DNA from 3 places in the Agrobacterium sp. NPDC089420 genome. Region 2 is predicted to be linked to each of the others. Evidence: riboswitches for the same ligand, from Rfam matches in the RefSeq annotation. Region 2 holds a riboswitch; each other region holds the start of a gene.
The links. A riboswitch is a leader RNA that binds a small molecule or an ion and turns the genes downstream of it on or off. The one in region 2 is predicted to bind cobalamin.

Region 1: it holds a riboswitch for cobalamin, as region 2 does, so the genes downstream of both, ACI2KA_RS13305 (acyl-CoA thioesterase) here and ACI2KA_RS14035 ((2Fe-2S) ferredoxin domain-containing protein) in region 2, are expected to answer to the same signal.
Region 3: it holds a riboswitch for cobalamin, as region 2 does, so the genes downstream of both, ACI2KA_RS11370 (DUF1636 family protein) here and ACI2KA_RS14035 ((2Fe-2S) ferredoxin domain-containing protein) in region 2, are expected to answer to the same signal.

The regions. Positions count from the first base shown of each region.
Region 1 is NZ_JBJDMY010000007.1:133,722-138,367, forward strand. Features, by position in the region: gene ACI2KA_RS13295 (methionine synthase) at 1-546, opposite strand, end outside; gene ACI2KA_RS13300 (DUF1852 domain-containing protein) at 574-1,557, opposite strand; cobalamin riboswitch at 1,912-2,121, shown strand; gene ACI2KA_RS13305 (acyl-CoA thioesterase) at 2,220-3,047, shown strand; gene ACI2KA_RS13310 (LysR family transcriptional regulator) at 3,050-3,937, shown strand; gene ACI2KA_RS13315 (TetR/AcrR family transcriptional regulator) at 3,996-4,640, opposite strand.
Region 2 is NZ_JBJDMY010000007.1:300,809-305,454, reverse strand. Features, by position in the region: gene ACI2KA_RS14040 (ABC transporter substrate-binding protein) at 1-1,384, opposite strand, end outside; gene ACI2KA_RS14035 ((2Fe-2S) ferredoxin domain-containing protein) at 1,401-2,192, opposite strand; cobalamin riboswitch at 2,284-2,476, opposite strand; gene ACI2KA_RS14030 (LysR family transcriptional regulator) at 2,655-3,572, opposite strand; gene ACI2KA_RS14025 (thioester reductase domain-containing protein) at 3,912-4,646, opposite strand, start outside.
Region 3 is NZ_JBJDMY010000006.1:86,703-91,348, forward strand. Features, by position in the region: gene ACI2KA_RS11360 (cobyric acid synthase) at 1-543, opposite strand, end outside; gene cobO (cob(I)yrinic acid a,c-diamide adenosyltransferase) at 545-1,162, opposite strand; cobalamin riboswitch at 1,297-1,512, shown strand; gene ACI2KA_RS11370 (DUF1636 family protein) at 1,632-2,057, shown strand; gene cobW (cobalamin biosynthesis protein CobW) at 2,054-3,091, shown strand; gene cobN (cobaltochelatase subunit CobN) at 3,095-4,646, shown strand, end outside.

The sequences.
Region 1 (4,646 bases), 170 kb from region 2:
GAATGCGGGTTCGTCGAACTGGATGATATCGACACCGGCAGCCTCCAGTTCCCGGGCCTCCTGATTGAGAATTCCGGCGAATTCCCAGGCCAGCTTTTCGCGGCTCTTATAGTGGTCGTCATAGAGCGTATCGATCATGGTCATCGGACCCGGCAGAGCCCATTTGATGGGCTGCTTGGTCTGCTGACGCAGAAACCTGGCGTCTTCGACAAAAACCGATTTTGGGCGAGACACGGCGCCGACGACGGTCGGAACGCTGGCATCATAGCGATCCCGAATTCTCACCGTCTCGCGTTTTTCAAAATCGACCCCGTCGAGGTGCTCGATGAATGTCGTGACAAAATGCTGGCGCGTCTGCTCGCCATCGCTGACGATATCGATGCCTGCCTGTCGTTGATCGTCCAGCGATAGGCGCAGCGCATCCTGCTTGCCCTCGATCAATTCCTCATCCTGCAATTTCCAGGGGGACCAGAGTTTCTCGGGCTGCGCAAGCCAGGAGGGCTTCGGCAAGCTGCCGGCGGTTGAGGTAGGCAACAGTCTTTTCATGAAAGGCGACCTTATGCTTTCGGTTCGTCAAAGAAGGGAGGGGGAAGACCACTGTTCGAGAATGGTCCTGTAGGGTTTGATGAAGTGCTCCTCAGCGAACCTTCCCTGTTCAACGGCCAGCCGGCTACGTTCTTCGCGGTCATAGACGACGCGAGTGAGGGAGTAATCCGAGTGCTTCAGATTTGGCTGATAACAAGCGCCCGCTGCCGAATTGGCATTGTAGATCTCCGGCCGGTAGATCTTTTGAAACGTCTCCATCGTGCTGATGGTGCTGATGAGTTCGAGATTGGTGTAATCACCGGGAAGATCGCCGAGAAAATAGAAGGCCAAAGGTGCTACGCTGTCCGCAGGCATGAAATAGCGAACCCGTAGTCCCATTTTCTGGAAATAACGATCGGTAGAAGACAATTCATTCTGCTGGTACTCAACGCCCAATACCGGATGCCGATTGGCAGTTCGACGGTATGTCTTGCTGCTTGAGGCGCTCAGGCAAATGACGGGCGGCTTGGCAAAATGCTTTCTGTAAGCATCCGAGCTCAGGAAGCTCTTAAACAGGTTCCCGTGCAGGTCGCCGAAATTGACCGGAATACTGAATTCCGGTCGGTTCTCGTTGTGCGCCGGCAGCACGACACTGAAGTCGTAATCGCGGACATAGGAGGAAAAATTATTCCCCGCGATACCCTCGATGCGTTCATTTCTCTCGCGATCAACGATATTCGTCCTCAATATTTCAATCAACGGGAAAGCGTCATCATTGCCGCCCGCACCCATCCTCATCTCGACCGAAATGATGTCGAGTTCGACGGAATAGCGATCCGCTTCGGGATTATCCCAATGCGCCAGGGCGTTGAAACGATTGTCGATCATTCTCAAGGCGTTGCGGAGGTTCTCCCGGCGGTTTTCCCCTCTCGCCAGATTGGCGAAATTCGTCGTGATCCGCGTATTGTCCGCGGGACGGTAATCTTCATTGAAGGGAATTATCCTGATATCAAAATTAAAGTCGCTATTCATCACGATCCGAACCTAACTATCCCAGACTGATCCCGAATTGAGGGTTCAGGGTAACTCGGACATTGGTTTCCATTACCTCAGCCGGGAGCCTTTGTGCTTTCAACGCCAAGAGCGATGGGCGCTTTATGCCTGACGCGTCGATCGAGTAACAATGGTATTATCTCACGCAAGCATGAGCCTCGTTCATGGTTGGGCGCGAATGTCGAAACCAAGCGGTATTGAAGTGACGGCCTGCCGGCAGACCGTCGCGACGATGCCCGGCGCCGGGCTGAAACATTGTCGGCTTTCAATTTCCTCACAATCGCATCCGTCGCATTCCCGTCATGGATGTCTTGACCATGTCGACGACATGCGACATTGGTTTGTCATCGTGGTTCTGCGGGCGAAAGTCCGGAGCTAAGAGGGAATTCGGTAGGGTTTCGTTTGAAGCCTGAAGCCGAAGCTGCCCCCGCAACTGTAAGCGGCGAGCGAAAGTCCATTCATGTCACTGAGGCGTGCCTCGGGAAGGCGGACGGAAGCAACGACCCGCAAGCCAGGAGACCTGCCGCGATAGATAACGTCCACGGGCGGGGTGTCCCGGAGTGCCGCTTTTGCGATTGGCGCTCGTGTGCCGTCGTCTCTGCGTCATGCCGCTGCCCGGCCGCAACCTGATGGCAGTTCCGATGACACGTAGAGATGCGACCGACCGTTATGAATCCACAACCCGGCTCATTGATATCGTCTTTCCCGGTGATACCAATCATCACGGAACCCTGTTCGGAGGAACGGGCCTCGCCCTCATGGACCGCGTCGCCTTCATTGCGGCGACCCGGTTCGGGCGGACGCCCTTCGTGACAGCCTCCTGCGAACGTATCGATTTCCGGCAGCCGGCACGCGTCGGCCATATCATCGAATTCACGGCGAGGCCCGTCAAGGCCGGACGCCGTTCCCTGACGGTCGAGGTCGACATGGTGGCGGAAACCATTATCGGTCACCAGCGACATATCTGTACGCGCGGCATCTTCCATATGGTCGCGATACCGCAGGGTGAGGGCGCCGCGCACTATGCCTTGCCCGAACTCGTTCCCGAGGAAGCGCCGGAACGGAATGATGCCGTTGCCATGGTCGAGATCGTCTTTCCGGATCAGGCAAACGGCGCCGGCCGGATGTTCGGGGGCGAAGCGATCGCCTATATGACCAAAGCCGCCTTCGTTGCAGCTTCGCGCTACGCCGGCAGGCTGGTGGTGCTGGCCTCATCCGAGCGCATCGATTTCGCAAGGTCTATCGGGATCGGCGAAATTGTCGAGGCGAGGGCACGTGTCAGTCGCGTGGGCCGCAGTTCCCTGTCGATCGAGACAAAACTCTGGTCCGAACACCTTCTGACGGGCGAGAGGCACATTACCGCCACCGGGCACTTCACAATGGTTGCGGTCGATAAAGACCACCGGCCGGCCCCTATCCGCGACAACGCACCGGCAGAGGTCGTTTCCCCTGGCGAAGGAGGGGCATGACCGTGCTGGACAGGCAACATCTATCGATCCTGCGTGAAGTCGACCGCCTGGGCAGCCTGACGGCTGCGGCGGAGCGGCTGAATGTCTCCCAGTCCGCCCTCAGCCACACGATCCGCAAGCTGGAAGAACGCTATGGCGTGGCAATGTGGGAAAAGGACGGGCGCAACCTTCGTCTCACCGAGGCGGGCCGCTATATCCTGACGCTGGCGCAGCGTGTTCTGCCCCAGATCGAAAGGGCTGAGGATATCCTCTCGGATTATCGCCATGGCCAGCGCGGCTCGCTGAAGATCGGCATGGAGTGCCATCCTTGCCACCAGTGGCTGATGGGAGTGACGAAGCCCTATCTCGTGCAATGGCCGGATGTGGGCCTGGAACTGACGACGTCATTCGCCTTTGGCGGGGCGGCGGCATTGGCGGGATATGAGATCGACATCCTGATCACGCCCGATCCGATCGAGACGCCCGGCATCCACTATCTGCCGGTGTTCGATTACGAACTGGTGCTTGCCGTTCCGGTCGATCATCCGCTGACGCTGAAACGCCATGCCGAACCGGCGGACCTGCTGGAGGAGACGCTGTTCACCTATCCGGTGCCGCCGGAGAGGCTGGATGTGTTCACGCAGTTCCTGGTGCCCGCCAACTGCAGACCGCGCTACCACCGGAATGTCGAGACGACGGAAATGATGCTCCAGCTCGTGGCGGCGGGCCGCGGCGTCAGCGCCATTCCGGACTGGCTGGTGCGCCGGGAGGCGGCGGTGCTTGGTGTCCGGCCTGTCCGCATCGGTGGGAGCGGAATCCAGAAAAGCATCCATCTGGGCTTGAGAGACGGCGACGACTCTGTTGACTTTATCGCCGGATTTTTGACGACGTCACGCCAGATATCGGCCTGATGCGGCGGCAGAAGCTGCCGACGGCGGCAGAATGCTTCAAAAAGGCCGGCCCCTGCCGTCAGCTATCTGCCGATATTCCCCTGTAGAGCCAGTTCCAGGTCCTGTCGAAATACAGATCGACGGACTGCCTTGTATCAAATTCGGCGCTGCCCATCATTGCTGACGAGGTAGGCAATGCAACGAGACAGTGGATGAGATGGTTGGCGATCAGGCTCGCATCCCCGGTTGCCGTCATGCCCGCCTCCTGCGCTGTCTTCACGGCATCCACGAGCCGGCCCATGATCGGATCGGGCTGCGGCGGGATCGCTCCTTTTTTTTCGAACACGACCGCTTCGCTGAAGGTGATGCGCTTCAGCGCAATGAGGTCCGGCTCCATGTTGATATGCAGCAGTTCCCGCAGCAGCGTCCGCAGGCGTTCCAGCGCGTCGCCCTCCGCCATCGGCAAATTTCCCAGCCGTGCCACCGCCCGGCCGTGAGCGTGCTCCACCACGGCCTCGAACAGCGCGACTTTCGAGGGAAAACGGCGATACACCGTATCCTTGCCCGCGCCACACTGCGAAGCGACCTGCTCCATGGACGTGCCGGCAAAACCGCGCGTCGCAAAGAGCGTGGTCGCAGCGTCGATTATCCTTTCCGCTGCGGCGTTCTGTTCCGCCTTCAGGGGACGACCTACCCGCGCTGTTGCGTTCGTTCTTTCCGACACCAGATT
Region 2 (4,646 bases):
ATGCGGGAACGTCGGTAAACAGCTTCGCCTGCGCATCAAGGGCGATCGTGGCACGTTCACCGGCGTCGCCCGCCGTCGCGAAACGGTCGAGAATGGCATCGAATTCAGGCGAGGCGTATTTTGCATAATTGAGTGAGGCGTCGCTGCGCAGCATAGAATTGAGGAAAAACGCCGGGTCTCCGTTCGGGGCGGTATGCTGCGCCCAGAGCGCGATGTCGAACTCGCCGGCCGCAGCCACGTCCTGAATATTTTCCACGACCTTGGTATCGAGTTCGACGCCAATTCTGGCAAGCTGCGCCTTGACCACCGGCAGCATGGTCACGAGGTCCGGGCGCTGCGGATAGGTAATGGCGAGAAGGCGTAGCGGTGTGCCATCCTTCTCACGCTTCCCGGCCCCGTTTTTCGCCCAGCCGGCTTCGTCGAGAAGCGCGTCGGCTTTCGCAAGATCGGTCTGCCGCTGCTCCTTGCCGGCAAAGGGGAAATAGGCGGCATAAGCGCCTGTGGCCGGTTCGCCGCCATTGATGGCGGCCGCCAGTTCCTTGCGGTCGAAGCCGAGATCGAGCGCCTGGCGCACCCGCACGTCGCTGGTCACTGGCCTTCTCGTGTTCAGAAAGGCGAGATATTGATAACCGACCGGGAACGATTTGATCGTCAGATCCGGATTGGCTTTAAGGCGGCTGACGACTTCGGACGGCAGACCGAAGGCAAGATCCAGTTCGCCGGCTTCCAGTGCCAGTGTCATGCTTTGCGCATCGCCGAATCTGCGAAAATCAACCGGAGAACGCGAATTCGCGCCGGCAAAATGGGTGTTCGGCGTGAGCGTCAGCGATGTGTCCGCCTTGAAATCCGCAATCTGATACGGCCCGGTGAACAGGGCTTTCCCATCGGTTGCAGGCTTGTAGGCGATCAGCGGCCATTCCGCAAAAAGCGCCTGGAGAAAGGCCACCGGCTTTTCCGTCGTGATCATCAGCGTCAGGTCGTCGGCCGCCTTGAAATCCAGCTTTCCGCCCGTTGCGAGCGCCGCCTTGTTGGTCGCAAATGTATGATCGAAACCGGCGGCAAGGGCAGCCGCCGTCACAGGCGAACCATCGGAGAAGGCGCGGCCCGGTTTCAGTGTCACTTTCCAGTTGAGATCACCGGTGCGTTCCGCTTTTTCGGCAAGACCGGGCACAAGCCGCCCTTGCCGGTCGACGGTGAAGAGGTTTTCACCCACGCCATGGCTGACGAGCGCCCAGCCGTTCGATCCCTTCGCCGGGTCGAGACCGCTCGTGATATAGGTGGCGCCGACGCGCAATGGTTCGGTGGCGAGAGCGCTGGCGCCCACGCCCGTGATCAAGGCCGCAAGCCCGGCCGCGGCCAGACGTGAAAAGCTCTTTGCCGACATTCTATTTCCTCTCATTTTATTGGGGCAGATTGCGAAGCCGCTGTTTGCGGCCGGTCGGGTGATAGGCGAAATCTTCAACGACGCGGCCACCCAGCAGGTGTTCGGCAACGATACGGTCGACAGCCTCCTCCGTGACGCCGCCATAATAGGTGCCCTCGGGAAAGACCTGCAGGACAGGCGCAAGGTTGCAGGGGCCAAGACAGGTGGACTTGGCGGTCATGGTGCCCTCACCCGTGACCCGAAGCTTCTGCCGTTCCTGCTGGTTGCGCAGATGGCCCCAGATCGCATCCGCACCCGCCGAATTGCACGGACCACCCTGGCAGACAAGCACGCGACGCTTCTGTGCCGGCACCAGAGACCCCTCGCCGGCGGACCGGAGCGACGCCGGAAGATCAAGCGGCTGCGCCGTTTCGGCAAGATCTTGAAGCAGGCGCGCCATCAGGCTGCTCGATGTGGGGCTTGCCGTGACCGAAAGGGATGGCCATGGCCTGACATCGCCTGCCCGCCATCGTTTCAGTGTCTTCGTCATCCAGTTGTGAAAGCTCGGCTCCAGCGGCAGCATCAGCGAAATGATCAGGATATGGCCGACACCCTCATCGATCAGCGCAAACAGCGCTTCGCGGAGTGACGGCGTTCCCTGCTCCGTGAAGGCGATGCGAACGGTCTGCGCGCCGCAAAGCCCCTCGGCCTGCACCGCCAGACGCTGCATGTCCTGATGCGGCGCGGCGGCAAAGGCCGATTTGGCGACAAGCAGCACGGCGTCAGGCGCAGCTCTCCGGTATTGGGTTGGGTCGGTCCTGTCTGTCACATTGCCTCATTCACGAGGCGGCGTCGAAAATGACAGGGTCTCCGGCAAGAAACCGGACACAGCCATCATTCCCATGGCACCCCCCGACCACGGAATTACTTGATGTCAGGCAGGTCTCCTGGCTTGCGGGTCGAGGCCGTCTCACCTGTCTTCCCGGCATTGCTGCCAGTGACATCGTTGGCGATCGGCTCACCGCTTACAGTTGCGGGACAGCTCCGGATTTCAACCGGATTCCCTCTTAGCTTCCGCAGGGTGGCGGAAGAACCATGACGGAGCGACCCTACACTGCCGCCGGTTACTGTCAACCGCCTGCATGGGTAGTCTGAATTCTGCGCAACAGATCCTTGCAGATTTGTAACGTTATAAAGTAACGTTAAGCATGAGACATGGGAGGCCGTCAAGGCTCTCTTTCATGAAACTGGCCGCAAGACCGCTGGTAATCAGCTGTCGGATGTCTGTGGCTCACGTCTCCGAGCGACAGGCGCCGGGAACCTCGCCTTTTGCCATTGTCAGATAATCGACCACGGCGCGGGCATGCACGGGAAGTCCGGCGAAACTTCGCGCGCAGATCAGAAGATGCCGGCTTGCCCAGACATCGGAGATCGCGACGGTGCTGAAGGGCAATTCAGCCTGATATCTCAGGGCGTAAACCTCCGGCACGATGGCAAGCCCGACACCGCTGCTGACCATGGCGCAGATATCCTCGAAACTATCCAGACGGATGCGCAATTTGAACGGCCGGCCCTCGCGCGCCGCATGGATTGCCAGATGCCCCTGAAGCGCGCTTTCCGCCGGCAGCCCGACAAAAGGCTCGTCGAGAAGTTCCACGAAAGCGACGGTAGTCCGGTCCGCGAAAGGATGGCTGGCGGGTGTGATCAGAACCAGCCGGTCGATCTCGAAAGGACGCGTTTCCAGCGTTCCCGTATCGGTCGTATCCGCCGCAATGCCGAGGTCGGCTTGCCCGGCGGCCACCGCCGCAACCACATCCGGGCTCTGGCGCTCCTCGAGGTCTATGTCGATCGTCGGATGATCCACGAGATATTGACGAAGCGCGGCGGGTAGATGCGCCATTGCCGCGCGGCCGGAAAATATGCGGATCTGCCCCCGCAATCCGCGCGCATAAAGCTGCAGATCACCCCTCATCTGCTCCATCTGCCCGAGAACGATGCGGGCGTGGTGGGCCAGCGCCTCCCCTGCCGGTGTCGCCCGGACACCGCGGGCGCCACGATCGAGAAGCGATACGCCGCTCATCTCCTCCATGCCGCGGATACGGGCGCTCGCCGAAGGCAAGGCCATGCCGGAGCGATCTGCCCCCTGCGTAATGCTCTCCGCCTCGACCACGTGAAGGAACAGACGGAGGTCGGTCAAGTCGAAGCGCATTCGCCCCCTCCAATCCGGACCCTTCGGATTCTCCTAAGGGCTCCCTTGTATCTTCCGCATTGTGCGAAGTCACGGATCGCGATCATTGTCGCCACAGTTTTATTGACCCGGAACAACAATCCATGGATGCCTCAGAAGCCCTCCTCCGCGCCATCGCCTTCAGATTGATGTTGCTTGTCCTCGCTGTTTTTGCCGCAAGGGCGCTTCCCGACAACAGACCGGCCATTGACACAACCGTGACGGCGGCGGTCGCTTACGGATCCCTATCTTCGGACCGCGCCATCACGGCTGACGCGATCTTGCACGACTAGAAGCCGGGTGCGGCTGCGCAACGCGAAATCAAACCAGCTTCGCATCGTAAAGCCGCTCCATGAAACCGCGCGGCGCCACCGTTCGTGAAATTTCGGCCAGCGGAAATCCGCTTCCGGCCAATGGCAGAAAACCTTTCTCGAAGGCATAGTCGAGATAACGCATCATCAGCATCACGTCGCATTCGTGGCAGCTTATTCCGGTTCCGGCGAGTGCTTGGCGGGCATTGCTGGTGTCGTATCTGGCGCTGTCACGCACATAGTCGGCATTGCCCAGCATCGACAGAAGGTCGGTGAAGACCGAGCTGTAGGCCTTGCCTTCACGCAGCATCCGGCCCTGATTGAGCGCATCGAAATAATTGTCGCGCGACAGTTCCCGCACGACGTAGCCGCAATCGCGCACCTGTTCCACCAGCGTATTCCAGTCGATCGGCCTCGGATTGACGAGATTGAAGGTGCGGCGATTGTGGGCGCGCCAGTTCATGGCGAGGTGAAGGCTCGCCCGCGCCACATAATCGACCGGCGTAATGTCGAAATCCTCGTCCGATGCGAAGGTGAAGCCGGTTTCCACGATGGCGCGCACGGCTTCGTAATAGATTCCCTTCACCTTTGTCTGTGTCAGCGGATAACGACCGGTGCGGCTGTCGCCCCAGATATTGCCCGGCCGCACGATGATGAAATCCAGCCCCTTTTGCCCGGCGGCATGCATCAGCTTTTCCGACTCGAATTTGGAGCGTTCGTAGTCCATGTCGGGAAAACGCTGACC
Region 3 (4,646 bases), on a different contig from region 2:
CGCCTTGGTGCCGACGAGGCTGGCGATGACGCCGCCGCGGTCGATATCGCCGATCAGGATGACGGGGGCATCGGCGGCGCGGGCAAAACCCATATTGGCGATGTCGTTGGCGCGCAGATTGATTTCCGAGGCGCTTCCCGCTCCTTCCACCAGGACAAGGTCGGCTTGTTGTTTCAGGTGCTTGAAGCTTTCGAGGACACGCGGCATCAGCCCGGCCTTCATGTGTTGATACTCGGCGGCTTTGGCGTTGCCGAGGATCTTGCCCTGCACCACCACCTGCGCGCCGGTCTCGCTCTGGGGTTTCAAGAGAACCGGGTTCATGTGCACAGAAAGCGTTACGCCTGCCGCCCGCGCCTGCAACGCCTGCGCCCGGCCTATCTCGCCGCCATCGGCGGTCACCGCCGCATTGTTCGACATGTTCTGCGGTTTGAACGGCATGACGGAGAAGCCGCGCCGCGTGAAGGCCCGGGCAAGCCCCGCGACCATCAGCGATTTGCCGACATCCGAGCCGGTTCCCTGAAACATCAGCACCCGTGCGGTCATGTCAGAATTCTATCCCGGCTTGAGCCTTCACGCCCGCCTTGAAGTGGTGTTTCACCAGCGTCATCTCCGTCACCATGTCGGCGACGTCGATGAGGGGTTGTTTGGCATTGCGGCCAGTGATGATGACATGCAGATCGGGCCTGCGGCGGACGAGCGTTTCGACGACCTCCTCCAGCGGCAGGTAATCGTAACGCAGTGCAATGTTCAACTCATCGAGGATCAGAAGGCCAATGGTCTCGTCGGCCATCAGGGTCCTTGCTTCTTCCCAGGCCTTAGCGGCTGCGGCGACATCGCGTTTCAGATCCTGCGTGTCCCAGGTGAAACCCTCGCCCATGGTGCGCCAGACGACCTTGTTGCCGAACAAAGTCAGCGCCTGCTGTTCGCCCGTCGACCATGCGCCCTTGATGAATTGCACGATCCCCACCCGCCGCCCGGTGCCGAGCATGCGCAGCGCAAGGCCGAAAGCGGCGGTGGACTTGCCCTTGCCGGGGCCGGTATTGATCATCAGCAGGCCTTTCTCGATGGTTTTTGCCGCAACTTCGGCATCCTGCACCGACTTGCGGTTGACCATTTTCTGCCGGTGGCGTTCGGCTTCGTTGTCGCTGATGTCGCGTGTCATCGCATGTTCCTTCTCATCCAGCGGCGCGGGGCCGTACGGCGCCGCCATTCGGAGCGGCGACTATACCCAATTTGCCGCACCCGGCAATGCGCGGGGGGACAGGGCGCGGCATTGACCCTTACGCCCGTTCAGCCTAAGGGTAAGTCACTGACGGTCTTTTCCCGGCAACGGGAAAAGCTAAGAGGGAACACGGTTCCAACCCGATTACCGGGTCACTCCGTGGCTGCCCCCGCAACTGTGAGCGGTAAGCCCGCACCGTAAAGCCACTGGACCTGCGCGATGGTTCGGGAAGGCGGTGTCAGGGTGTAGAGCCGCGAGCCAGGAGACCTGCCGTTTCAGGAAAACGTCTGCCGGGCGGGGTGCTCCGGTCAGTCGGTCAGATCGAACATCCGGTTTGCGCCTGTCCGCATGCCGTTTTCGATATCCGCACCCCCGAGATTTTTTTGCAAGGCGCGGGAAACGATACGGTTTGGATATTTCAGCGGCATCTTCATGTGCAGGCGGAAACGCGCGGGACGAAACGGCGTCCGGCGTGACCGTCTTCGTTTGCAGAAGCTGTCGTGATGAAGCCGATCCCAATGCCGAACCGCGCCCCGGTTCCCGTCTCGCCGATGCCGTGATCGCAAAAGCGGAAGAAGCACGCGTCGTCGTCCGTTCCGTCAATTGCCTTGCCAATTGCAAGCGCGGCCTCAGCGCCGTGCTGCGCAGTGCCAATGGCTGGTCCTATGTTTTCGGCGGGCTGAACCCCGGTGACGCGGAAGATTTGTTGACCGGCGCACGGCTGCTGGCTGCTGCCCCCGATGGCCTGATGCCCTGGCGCGGCCGCCCCGAACCACTGAAGCGCGGCATGGTGGCGCGCGTTCCCCCATTCGATTTTACCGAGGAGAAATTATGAGCACCCTTCTGGACCGCGTTCCCTGCACGATTGTTACCGGCTTTCTGGGGGCGGGAAAAACCACGTTGCTGCGCGGACTTCTCGAAAAGCTGGACGGCAAGCGGCTCGCCATCATCGTCAACGAATTCGGTGATATCGGCATCGATGGGGAAATTCTCAAAGGCTGCGGCATCGAGAGCTGCCCGGAAGAAAACATCGTCGAACTGGCCAATGGCTGCATCTGCTGCACGGTGGCGGATGATTTCCAGCCCGCCATCGAACAAATCCTCAGCCGCCGGCCGAAGGTGGAGCATATCCTCATCGAGACATCCGGCCTTGCCCTGCCGAAGCCGCTGGTGCAGGCCTTCCAGTGGCCGGCGATCAAGAGCCGTGTGACGGTGGACGCGGTGGTCGCCGTGGTGGATGGCGCCACCCTTGCAGAGGGGCAGGTTGCCCACGACATGGAAGCGCTGGCCGCCCAACGGGTCAATGACGAGGCGCTCGATCATGACGATCCGGTTGAAGAGGTTTTCGAAGACCAGGTGGCCTGCGCAGATCTTATCGTGCTGACCAAGGGCGACCTTCTGGATGATGCCGGCCTCGACAGGGCGAAGGCGCATGTGCTCGATCATTTGCCGAGGGCTGCGAAGATCGTCGTCGCGTCGAATGGCGCCATCGATCCCGCGGTGCTGATCGGCCTTGGCCTTGCGGTGGAAGAGGATATCGAAAACCGCCGTACCCACCATGATGGCGCGTTCGACCATGAACACGACGATTTCGACAGCTTCGTCATCGACCTGCCGGCCGTCACCGATCCGGAAGCGCTGGCGCTTCGTATCGCCGAGACGGCGGCTGCCGAAAATGTGCTGCGCATCAAGGGTTTCATCGAGGTCTCCGCCAAGCCCATGCGCCTACAGGTGCAGGCGGTCGGCAGCCGCGTCAACCATTATTACGACCGTCCCTGGGCGGCGGGCGAGGAGCGCCGCAGTCGTCTCGTCATCATCGGTGAAAAAGGCATCAATCGTGAAAAAATCGAACAGATGCTGGCTGCCTGACCCATGCATATCCTGGCCACCACATCCTCGTCTCTGGACGATCTGATCGAGCCGGTTGATCTCAACCAGCCCCGATCGGATGTGGTGATGCTGTCTTTTTCGGCAAGCGATCTTGCCGGGCTTGAGCGGGCGTGGCGGCGGGAGGGAAATACCCTCCCGTCTTTGTCCGCCGCCAACCTTTCCGAGCTTCGGCATCCCATGTCGGTCGATCTGTGGATCGAAAAGACGGCGGCGCACGCGCGGGTTATTGTTATCCGGATTCTCGGTGGGGCGGAGCGCTGGCGTTACGGCGTCGATCAGCTCGCCATTCTGGCGCGGCGGCGCGGTATCAAGCTTGTGCTCTTGCCGGGTGAATGCAGCGAAAGAGATGAAAAGCTCGAAACGGCCTCCACCGTGGACACGTCGACGCTGACCTCCATCCTCTCCTTATTCCGGGAGGGCGGACAGGAAAACATGGGGCGTCTTGCCGCCGGCCTGGCTGTTTTGGCAGGCGGCGGAAAATGGCCTGATACAGAGGCCGAACCTCTGTCGAAAGCAGGCTTTTATCGACCGGATCTGGGTGTCGTGGCGCGGGACGAGGCTTGTGCCGGTTTTCTTGCAGGCGCACCCGTTCTGCCCATTCTCTTTTATCGGTCCATGCTTCTGGCGGCGGATGCCGCGCCTGTCGATGCGCTGTTTCACGCACTATCTGCGCGCGGTTTTGCGCCGTTGCCGATTTTTGTCAGCGGTCTGAAGGATGGGGAAGCCATCCGTTTCCTCGAAACCGTGCTTCCCGATCTTCAGCCCGGTGCCATCATCGCCGCGACGGCCTTTGCCAGCCAGATCGATGATGGCGGCAAGACTCTGTTCGACCGCGTCGGCGTTCCCGTTTTTCAGGTGGTGATGGCAACCACCCGGCGCGACGGCTGGGCGGACAATGCACGCGGGCTCAATCCGTCCGATCTTGCGATGCATGTCGTCTTGCCCGAGTTGGACGGCCGGCTTCTCGCCGGTGCGATTTCGTTCAAACAGCCACGGCTGGATGGCGGCGCCAGCCTCCTGAATGTGCCGGAGGCGGACCGTGTCGAACAGGTGGCAAACCGTATCGCGGCATTCCTGCGCCTGAAACAGGCTTCGAAACAGGATCGGCGGATCGTCATTCTGATGCCGGACTATCCCGGGGCGGCGCCGGGGCGCACCGGTTATGCCGTTGGTCTCGATGTACCGCAAAGCGTGCTTGAAATGCTGCGCGATCTTGCCGATGCCGGCTATGTGGTAGAGGATATTCCGCAAACGGCGCGAGCGCTGCTCAATCGTGTCGAGCAGCAGAATGCGGTGATTGATCTTTCCGGCTATCATGATTTTCTCGCAGCTTTGCCGGATGCCGCTGCGGCTGGCTTGTATGCGACATGGGGAGCGCCGGAAAGTGACGAAGCGCTCGCCGGTGGCGCATTCCATTTTCGTGCCGCCCGTTTTGGCCAGATCGTCGTGGCGCTCGCGCCGGATCGGGGAAGCAATGAAGATCGCCGGGTAGATTACCACGATCCTGCCCTGCCGCCGCGCCACGCTCTCGTCG